DNA from 2 places in the Paraclostridium bifermentans genome. Region 2 is predicted to be linked to the other one. Evidence: riboswitches for the same ligand, from Rfam matches in the RefSeq annotation. Region 2 holds a riboswitch; the other holds the start of a gene.
The links. A riboswitch is a leader RNA that binds a small molecule or an ion and turns the genes downstream of it on or off. The one in region 2 is predicted to bind glycine.

Region 1 (5,130 bases), 1.1 Mb from region 2:
GTCTGTATCTGGGTTACCAAATCCTTCTTGAGATACTATTACAGCATCTAAGCCTAATTGTTTACATAATTTAGCAGTCCAGTTAGAAGATCTTTCTTTATCTGCTAAGTATACGTTTTCATTAGTTATAATAACTCCTACAAAGTTTATTTCTTTTCCGTGTTGTAGATATAAATCTTCAACTACTGAGTTATTCATGTGTACATAACTTGGGTTTTTATCACAAGCAGAAACACAGTTACCACTTACTATAGCTCCGTCCATTAATTCAGTTGGGTATAATAATGTTGGTACTATTTGCTTAGCGTCAACTCCGTAAACATATGTGTCATGTAATAATCCTTGAGTTTGAAGCATGTATACATATCCTACTTTAGGAAGTTCTGGATACTCTGCTACTGACTCTAATAATGGCTTAGTTTCGTACTCTACAACTTCATCTGGAGTTAAGTTTCTAGCAACTTCTCCTAAGTATGTAGCAGCTTTGAATCCTATCATTCTAACAGCTCTTTCGTGATCGTATTGCTTTAAACCATCTATTGGTTCAGCTATAACAACAACGTTGTTTAACTTAGAGAATGGTGTATATTCAGCTCCAGGACCAGTCATATCTATTATACCTTCTTGGAAACCAACTATTTTACCAGTTGTTACAACTCCAACATTTTTAAGTGCATGAGTTCTACCTTCTCCAACAGTGTCAACTTTTGATATAACTCCTGGGAATATTCCTCCATTACCATCAACTTTTACTCTCGGTTCTATAACGTCTTTAACTGGTATTATTCTAACGCTTTCCCCTGGACGAACTATATCTAAATCTATTGATTTTATATGTTCATCTCCACCAATTTCTTTTAACATCTCTTCTTTGTTGATGTATAATACTGAATCTTTAACTTCTGTTACTGCTCCAAATTGTACATCTTTTATAAAGATTTTCCCTAACTCAAGACGCATATTGGCACCCCCTAATTTTTTGAACTTAATTTATTTTAACGGGGAATTGAATCCCCATTAATTACTTATAAGTGCTTCTTTATCATAGCTTCTATATTAGAAACTGTAGCATCATCTTTTGTTACTTCATCTATTTTAGCTCCATCTTTGTATATAGCTATAGTTGGAAGACCTAAAACCTTCTCTTTTATAGCAACTCTTCTAGCTTTAGTTATATCGAATTTACAGAACTTTATGTTTTCCCCATATGCTTCTGCAAATTTTTCTATATCTGGAAGTAATGCTTTACAAGGCTCACAACCTTGACTCCAGAAATCAACTAATACTAGCCCTTCTGCTTCTAATACTTCTGGATCGAATGTATTTTTTTCTAATGCTATCATTTCAGTATCCCCCTTATTGGAATTTATATATTTTAATATATTTTTAATATATTAATAGCTATTTTAATTTAAGTACCGTTCACTAAGTAATGTTTAATTTGATAAACATCATCCCCCGATAACCTTGTTAAACGTACTTTTTTATTAGCAATTAGTAACTTCTTCTTCGAAGTTTGCTTCTACATATCTTTCAGCTGTTACTGCAGCTATAGCTCCATCAGCTGTTGCTGTAACAACTTGTCTTAATGATTTAACTCTACAATCTCCTGCAGCAAATACACCTGGTATATTTGTTAACATATTGTCATCTGTTTTGATGTATCCATAGTCATCCATATCTACTTTACCTTTGAATAACTCTGTTTGAGAATCAAATCCTACGAATATGAATATTCCCATAGTTCCATCTTCTTCATCAGCGAAGTATTCATTAGTTTCACCTGTTTGAGTATTTCTAAATACTACTGATTCAACTAATCCATCACCTTTTATTTCATCTATAACTGTATCTAATAAGAATTCTATTCTTTCATTAGCTCTTGCTTTATCTTCTATAGATCTAGCACATCTTAAACCTTGTCTTCTATGAACTATAGTAACTTTTCTAGCAAACTTAGTTAAGTATAATGCTTCTTCTATAGCACTATCTCCTCCTCCAACTACGAATACTTCGAAATCTTCGAAGAAGTCAGCGTCACATGTAGCACAGTAAGAAACTCCTTTACCTGTTAATTCTTTTTCTCCTGGGCATCCTAATTTTTTAGGAGTAGCTCCAGTAGCTATTATAACAGTTTTAGCTCTGTACTCGCCTTTTTCACCTTTTAATACTTTTATGTTTCCTTCTAATTCAGTGTCTACTATAGAGTCTCTAACTATTTCAGCACCGAATTCTTTACATTGCTCTACCATTCTAGCTATTAAGCTTGGTCCAGTAGCATTTTCAACTGATCCTGGATAGTTAGCAACTTCATGAGTTATAACTATTTGTCCACCAGTTTTTCCTTTTTCAAGTATTAAAGTCTTCATTTTAGCTCTTGCGCCGTAAAGACCAGCTGCAAGACCTGCAGGTCCACAACCTATTATGACTATGTCATATAAATTTTCCATTATCTCGACCCCCTATTTTTATTAATATATATACACCAAAGTTTATACATATTGTATTCTTTGGATTGTATTTCTCATTATATCAAAATCAATTACTCTGAAATCGTCTAAAACTTTTTCAGTCCACATAGGAGTTAACTTGTTGTTTTTAAATTTTTCTGCTGTTTCTATGGCTTCTTCTATTAAGTTTAATGAATTTGTGTCTAGAGATTTCCCCTTTTTAATTATGACTGTACGATATGGTGTTTCATTGGGTTTTACGCTCCCATATAGCGGATGTGATAATAATTCATACCCCTTATGAACTAAATCCCTACATTCCTTTAATGTTCCTATATAGTCAGTGTCTAACATTATAACTTCTTTGTCAGTAACGTTTTCCTGAATCATAGGATTGTTAGTGATTATTAACATTTGTCTACACTCACTTTCAAAATTTCTTTTGTTAAACTAAAAAACAGGAAACTAAGTCCCCACTTAGTTCCCTGTCAAAATGTCTTTCAGAGATCCGTCCAGTTAAAGTCCTTTCACCTGAGAATTTCATTTAAATCCTTTTGGGATGAATTTAAATTTGTCCCTTCGGTCATCTCTAATTTCCCCAAATTAGAGACCGTCTCCCTTAACCTTCAAACGGTTTAATTTTTAGTTTTGTCTTTGCCCCTTAGGTGCTTTTCTTAATTACATTATATCTAGCTTGGTAAATATATACAATACTTTTTCAAATATTTTTTTATGTTTTTTTGTTGATATTGTCCATTTTTTGTCAAACCGTTGGTATAGCTATAATCTTTTTATTAACTTCTTTCCATAGATTTTATCTATTAAGTTAATTTTCTAACTTTCAATTTATATTTATTCTAATTTCTTTTAAGTATTCCTTTTTTATGCCTTTATTTTTTAATTTTTTTTAACCATATCATAGGTTAAACAAACAGGTTTTTTTGTTCGTGGATCTTCAACAATTTCTGCATCAATATTGAAAATTTCTTTTAAATTTTCTTTTGTCATAACATCATGAGCTTCACCTTCACATACAATTTTACCTTTTTTGATTCCTATCATATGATCTGCAAACCTAGAAGCATTGTTTAATTCATGAATAACCATTACAATAGTTCTTTTTTCATTTTTATTTAATTCATCTAATAACTGTAAAATTTCTAATTGATGAGCTAAATCTAAATATGTTGTAGGTTCATCTAGTAATAATATATCTGTTTCTTGTGCAAGAGCCATTGCTATCCAAGCCCTTTGTCTTTGTCCTCCAGATAAATCATCAATATTTCTATCTCTAAATTCAGATATTTTTGTAACTTCCATAGCCCAACTTACAATATCCTTATCTTCTTTATTTATCTTTCCAAATCCCTTTTGATGAGGAAATCTACCATAAGATATTAATTCCTCTACAGTAAGTCCGCTTGGAGCTTGTGGATTTTGTGGAAGTACTGCCATTTCTTTTGCGATATCTGTTGGATTTTCCTCATGAAGATTTTTACCATTTATATAAATACTTCCGCTCTTTGGATCTATTATTCTTCCTATAGTTTTTAAAATAGTAGATTTACCACATCCGTTAGCTCCTATTATTGTAGTTATTTTTCCTTTTGGTATATTTAAATTTAAGTTTTTTACAATATCTATATTTCCATAAGATATGTTTAAGTCCTTAGTTATTATTGAATTCATAATTTTTACCTCTTTCTAATCTGCTAACATTAAATATATAAAGTAAGGTACACCTATTATAGATATAACTATTCCTACTGGTATTTCTATTGGTGCTAGTAAATTTCTAGATACAGTATCAGCTGCTAATATAAGTAATATTCCTATTAATGCTGATATAGGTACTAATCTTTTATGTTTAGGTCCAACAAGCTTTCTAGCAATGTGAGGTGAAACTAATCCTAAAAATGAAATACTTCCAGCTACTGATGTTGCAACTCCTGCTAATATAACGGCATAAGTTATTAGCTTTTTTCTTTCCTTTTCTACATTAACACCAAGCCCTGTAGATATTTCATCTCCTAAATTTAATACATCTAAGTATCTTGATTTATATATTGCAAGAAACATAAATACTATTATAAAAGGTAGTATTGCTAGTACATACTTCCAGTTGCTGCCCCATATACTTCCTGATGTCCATGCCATTACTCTATTAAATTCTTGAGTAGTAAATTTCAATTGGAAAATCGTCATTATAGATGTAAATGCTATATTTATACCTATTCCTATTAAAAGTAACCTTTGAGCGCTAATGCCATTTTTAAATGCTAATACATATATTAAGAAGGCTCCGAATAATGCCCCAAGTAATGCAACTATAGGCATTGTAAATATAGTTAAGTTACTTACTCCATCATATACATTTCCATTCATTAAATATATATATACTACAACAAACAATGCAGCTCCCGAGTTTATACCTAATATTCCTGAATCTGCTAAATCATTTTTAGTAACTCCCTGAAGTATAGCACCTGCTGTTGCTAATGCACTACCTACCAATATTGCAATAACGATTCTAGGAAGTCTTAATTTAAAAATTGCTATTTCATAATTTTTCTGTCCTTGTCCTATAAATGTTTTTAATACATCTATAGGTGGAATTTTAAATGATCCCATATTTAAACTTATCAACACAGTAATAAATATAAGTGCTAATAAAACCGAT
Region 2 (5,130 bases):
AGCTGCTCTAGTTTCGTCTAATCTACCTACTTGTGTATTATGAGGCGCGCTTATCAATATTTCTGGATTATCTTTTATTTCTTCTGATATTTTTATCATTGCATCTATAAAACTATCCAAAGTTTCTAAACCTTCTGTTTCAGTTGGCTCTATCATTATTGCACTATCTACTATTAGTGGAAAATATACTGTTGGAGGATGATATCCATAATCTAAAAGTCTTTTTGCAACATCCATAGTAGTTACTTCTCCAAGTTTTTTTCCGCTTAATACAAATTCGTGCTTGCATACAGTGTCAAAAGGTAATGTATAGTACTTTTTAAGTTTTTCTTTTAAGTAGTTTGCATTTAGTACAGCCATTTCACTTGCTAATTTCAACCCATCTGAACCCATAGTCAAAATATATGAGTATGCCTTTAGTATCACTCCAAAATTCCCATAGAAATTTTTTATTTTCCCTATAGAATGCTCTTTATTATAATTCAATGAATATCCATTTTCATTCTTTTCAATTATTGGAACTGGTAAAAATGGGATTAATTCCTTTTTAACTCCAACCGGACCGCTACCTGGTCCTCCTCCTCCATGTGGAGTTGAAAAAGTTTTATGAAGATTTAGATGAACAACATCAAATCCCATATCCGAAGGTCTACTAATTCCCATAATAGCATTCATATTTGCACCATCATAATACAATAATCCACCTGCTTCATGTACTAAATCTGCAATTTCAGTTATATTTTTTTCAAATATGCCTAATGTACTTGGATTTGTAAGCATCAAAGCACAAACAGTATCATCTAGTACTTCTTTTAAAGCTTCAATATCCACACATCCATATTCATCTGATTTTATTTGCACTATATTACATCCACATAGATTTGCACTTGCTGGATTTGTCCCATGCGCTGAATCTGGAACTATTATTTTATTTCTTTTAAAATCACCGCTATTTTCATGATATGCTTTTATAAGCATCAAGCCTGTCAATTCTCCATGAGATCCTGCCGATGGTTGTAATGTTATTTCATCCATTCCTGTTATTTCTTTTAACATATTTGAAAAATCATACATTACATGAAGTGAGCCTTGAACTGTCTTTTCATTTTGATAAGGATGTATATTAGTAAATTCTTCTATAGATGCTATGTCTTCATTTAGCTTTGGATTGTATTTCATAGTACAAGACCCTAATGGATAGAATCCTGTATCAACCCCAAAATTTTTATTTGATAAAAGTGTAAAATGTCTAACGACGTCTACTTCACTTACCATAGGCAATTTAGGATTTATAGTTCTTTTAAAATTATCAGGAATTAAATTTTCATCTTCATATATATCTAAAGGCGGAAGTGAATACGCAAACCTTCCTTCTTTTGAAATTTCTATCAATAATTTATTATAATCTTTCATTTATATAGCCCCCATAGTATCAATAATTTTTTCTTTACTATCTTTAAAGCCCATGTTGGATATAACATTAACCAAATTATCAATTTCGTCCTTACTTCTTTTTTCTGTAACACAATATAATGAACAATTATTAAGTTCTTTAAATTTATTCTCTAAATTAAATCCACCAATTATGTTTTCGTTTAATAAATTTTCGTTAACAATATCTACATTATGGTTTTTAGATTTAATTGTAAATTCATTAAAAAATTCTCCTGTAAATACAGTTTCATACTCTCCAGTTTTGATTAATTCATTATAAGCATAATGTGATTTTTGAATACACTGATTTGCTACCTCTTTTAATCCCTTATATCCCATTGTAGCCATATATATCGTAGCTGAAAGGGCATTTAAAGCTTGATTTGAGCAAATATTAGACGTAGCTTTTTCTCTTCTTATGTGCTGTTCTCTTGCCTGAAGTGTTAGGACATATGCCCTTTGTCCTCTTGAGTCAATAGTTTCTCCTACTATTCTTCCTGGAAGTTTTCTTATATTTTTAGCTTTTGTACTCATAAATCCTACAAATGGACCTCCAAAATTCAAAGAGTTCCCTAATGGTTGAGCCTCTCCTACAGCTATGTCTGCTCCTAACTCTCCTGGTGATTTTAAAACACCTAAAGATATTGGATTAACATTCATAATAAGCATTGCTTTATTTTGGTGAGTAATAGACTCTATTTCTTCCATTTCTTCAATAATTCCAAAAAAGTTAGGGCTTTGAACTAACATACAAGCACTTTCTTTATCTATATTTGATTTTAAACTATCTAAATCAACTCTTCCTGTTTTTCTATCATAATCAATTTCTATAACTTCAATATCTTTAAATTTCATATATGTTTTTATGACTTCCATAATCTCAGGATTTATAGATTTCGCTACTAGTATTTTATTTTTATTTTTTCCACTATTTAGTGCCATTACACAAGCTTCTACACTTGCAGTAGCTCCATCATACATAGATGCATTAGCTATATCCATTCCTGTAAGTTCAGAAATCATTGATTGAAATTCAAATATGGTTTGTAGTGTTCCTTGACTTATTTCTCCTTGATATGGTGTGTATGCTGTATAAAATTCTGACCTTGATGTAATATGTTTGATTACAGATGGTATATAGTGATCATATGCTCCTGCTCCTAAAAAACAAGTCAAGTTATCTATGCTATTATTTTCTTTAGCTATAGATTTTATTTTTTTTAATACTTCTATTTCACTTTTTGAAGTTTCTAAATTTAAATCTCTATTAAGCTTTAATTCATTGGGAATATCACTAAATAACTCATCTACTGATTCTACTCCTATTTCACTTAGCATTTTGTCTTTATCCGCATCTGTAATCGGTATATATTTAAACATAACCCAACCTCCATAATAGTTTTATATTCACTTTTTAATATCTATTTTTAAGCATGAATCGCTGTTGGTTTTTTGTAAAATCTTTTGTTAATAATTTTTGCTTTTACTTTTTTCTTTCTAATACATATATCTACGTCTTTTCCAATTTCTGAATAACTAGAATCTATAAGGGCAAATCCTATACTTTTATTCAAAGTTGGGGATTTATATCCAGTTGTTACATATCCTATTACATTCTCATCAACCATAACCTCATACCCTTGTCTTGCTATACCTTTACCCGTAAGTTCAAATCCAATAATCTTTCTATTTAATCCTTTTTCTTTTTGCATTTTTAATTCATTCTTTCCTATAAAATTATATTTATCTAACTTTACAAAGAATGAAAAACCTGCTTCTAATGGTGTTATAGCTTCACTTAATTCATTTCCATAAAGGGGTAATCCAGCCTCAAATCTTAACGTATCCCTACAACCCAATCCACAAGGTTTAAGTTTATATTTTTCGCCTACCTCAAATAGTTTGTTCCATATTTTTTCTACATCTTCATTTTTACAATATATTTCAAATCCATCTTCCCCGGTATATCCAGTTCTAGAAACTAAAGCTGATATCTGATTAACTTTTATATTTTTATTGAAGTAAAATGATTTAATTTCATCTAAATTTTCATCGCATATTTCTTGAAGTATTCTTTGAGATAAAGGTCCTTGAATTGCAAGTTCTGAAATTTTACTAGAGATGTTTTCTATTTGTATATCATAGTCTTGTTTGTTTTCATTCATCCACTTAAAATCTTTTTCTATATTGCTAGCATTTATTACTAAATAAAAATAATTTTCATCAAATCTATAAACTAATAAATCATCAACTACACCTCCATTAGGGTAGCACATAAACGTATATATAGCTTGATTATCTTCTAATCTTTCTATGTCATTTGTAAGTAAGTTTTGTAGGTAAGACTTTGCTTGTGCACCTTTTACAATAATTTCCCCCATATGAGATACATCAAACAATCCAGCATAATTTCTTACAGATTCATGTTCTTTTATTAAGCCTTCATATTCTAGTGGCATATACCATCCCGCAAAGTCTATCATCTTTGCGCCTAAAGCTTCGTGTGCACTCAGTAGATACGTTTTTTTTTAAATTTTCCATATCAAACTTCTCCTTAATATATTTTTAGAAAATTAAAAAGAGGATATAGAAATAAATAATATTCCTATATCCTCTGTTTCTTGTACCTGAAAGTTTTAATACTTATAGTATCATTTCTTCTTCGGCGCCTTACAATTAAGGGCTTTCCAGAGATCCATCAGTTAACGATTCCTTTGCCTGAAAGTTTCTTTGAAAATTGGAAGTTATTCAAATTTCTCCGTCGGCTCTTTATTTAAAAAGTATCTCTCGCTAACATCACCTGGTTTATTTAATTTTTATATCTAAATTGTAGTATCTTAATTTATTAGTTGTCAACAAATTTTATTAACTAATCAAATTTAAATTTATTTAATTTAATATATCTTCTGTGGTATCAATCTAAAATCAATACCTTTAGAATATTCCATTTTATAAACTTTACAATTTAATTTTTTAGAAATTTCTATAACTCTTTCTATATTTTCTTTGCTACAATCTTTTCCTAAGTAAATAGCTCTTACTTTCATTAGGCTTTTTTCTATCCCACATTCCCCACTATTACTTTTTAATATAATTCTCCATTCATTTTCATATTGCCAGCTTTTGTGTTTCATTGTCAATGTGAAATATAACAAAAACATAGAATCTAATTTTAACTCATCATTATTTATTAGATTCGATAAAGTATTTTTTAAGACTTCAGTTATTTCTACTTTTTTATCTATATAGCTTACTTTTAGCAAGCAATCATAAAAATCACTATTTCTATCTAAATTATCTATATCATATTCAATACACATACCTCTATGGTTATCTCCATAATGAGTCCATAGAGGTATGTTATATATGCTAGTACTTAGAGATAGTATTTTTATATGGTCGCTAAAGCTATTTAAAACTTTATCTATCTTAATTATTATTTCTGATTTTGATAAGTTATTTGCCGGACAATCTTCTCCTTTTAAGAAGCGGATTATCTCCTCTTCATTATAATGTACTGGTAGTAAATCAAATGGATCATTTAAGTGCTCCCTATTTGAAAAATATAGCTTTCCATATTCTAAATTTTTTAGTCTATTTTCATCTATTTTTTGGTATTTGTATAACTTACTTGGAACATGTATATTTTTTAAATCTTTAGCTTCTTGCACTTTTCCTTTAGTATATAGTTCGATA

Region 1: another riboswitch for glycine. It lies ahead of KXZ80_RS12205 (GrdX family protein); the one in region 2 lies ahead of gcvT (glycine cleavage system aminomethyltransferase GcvT).

Annotation. Positions count from the first base shown of each region.
Region 1 is NZ_CP079737.1:2,534,444-2,539,573, forward strand. Features, by position in the region: gene KXZ80_RS12190 (glycine/sarcosine/betaine reductase component B subunit) at 1-960, opposite strand, end outside; gene trxA (thioredoxin TrxA) at 1,026-1,343, opposite strand; gene trxB (thioredoxin-disulfide reductase) at 1,488-2,450, opposite strand; gene KXZ80_RS12205 (GrdX family protein) at 2,493-2,864, opposite strand; glycine riboswitch at 2,960-3,080, opposite strand; gene KXZ80_RS12210 (ABC transporter ATP-binding protein) at 3,348-4,139, opposite strand; gene KXZ80_RS12215 (FecCD family ABC transporter permease) at 4,155-5,130, opposite strand, start outside.
Region 2 is NZ_CP079737.1:1,456,239-1,461,368, reverse strand. Features, by position in the region: gene gcvPB (aminomethyl-transferring glycine dehydrogenase subunit GcvPB) at 1-1,413, opposite strand, end outside; gene gcvPA (aminomethyl-transferring glycine dehydrogenase subunit GcvPA) at 1,414-2,814, opposite strand; gene gcvT (glycine cleavage system aminomethyltransferase GcvT) at 2,862-3,917, opposite strand; glycine riboswitch at 4,131-4,234, opposite strand; gene KXZ80_RS06925 (DUF2971 domain-containing protein) at 4,329-5,130, opposite strand, start outside.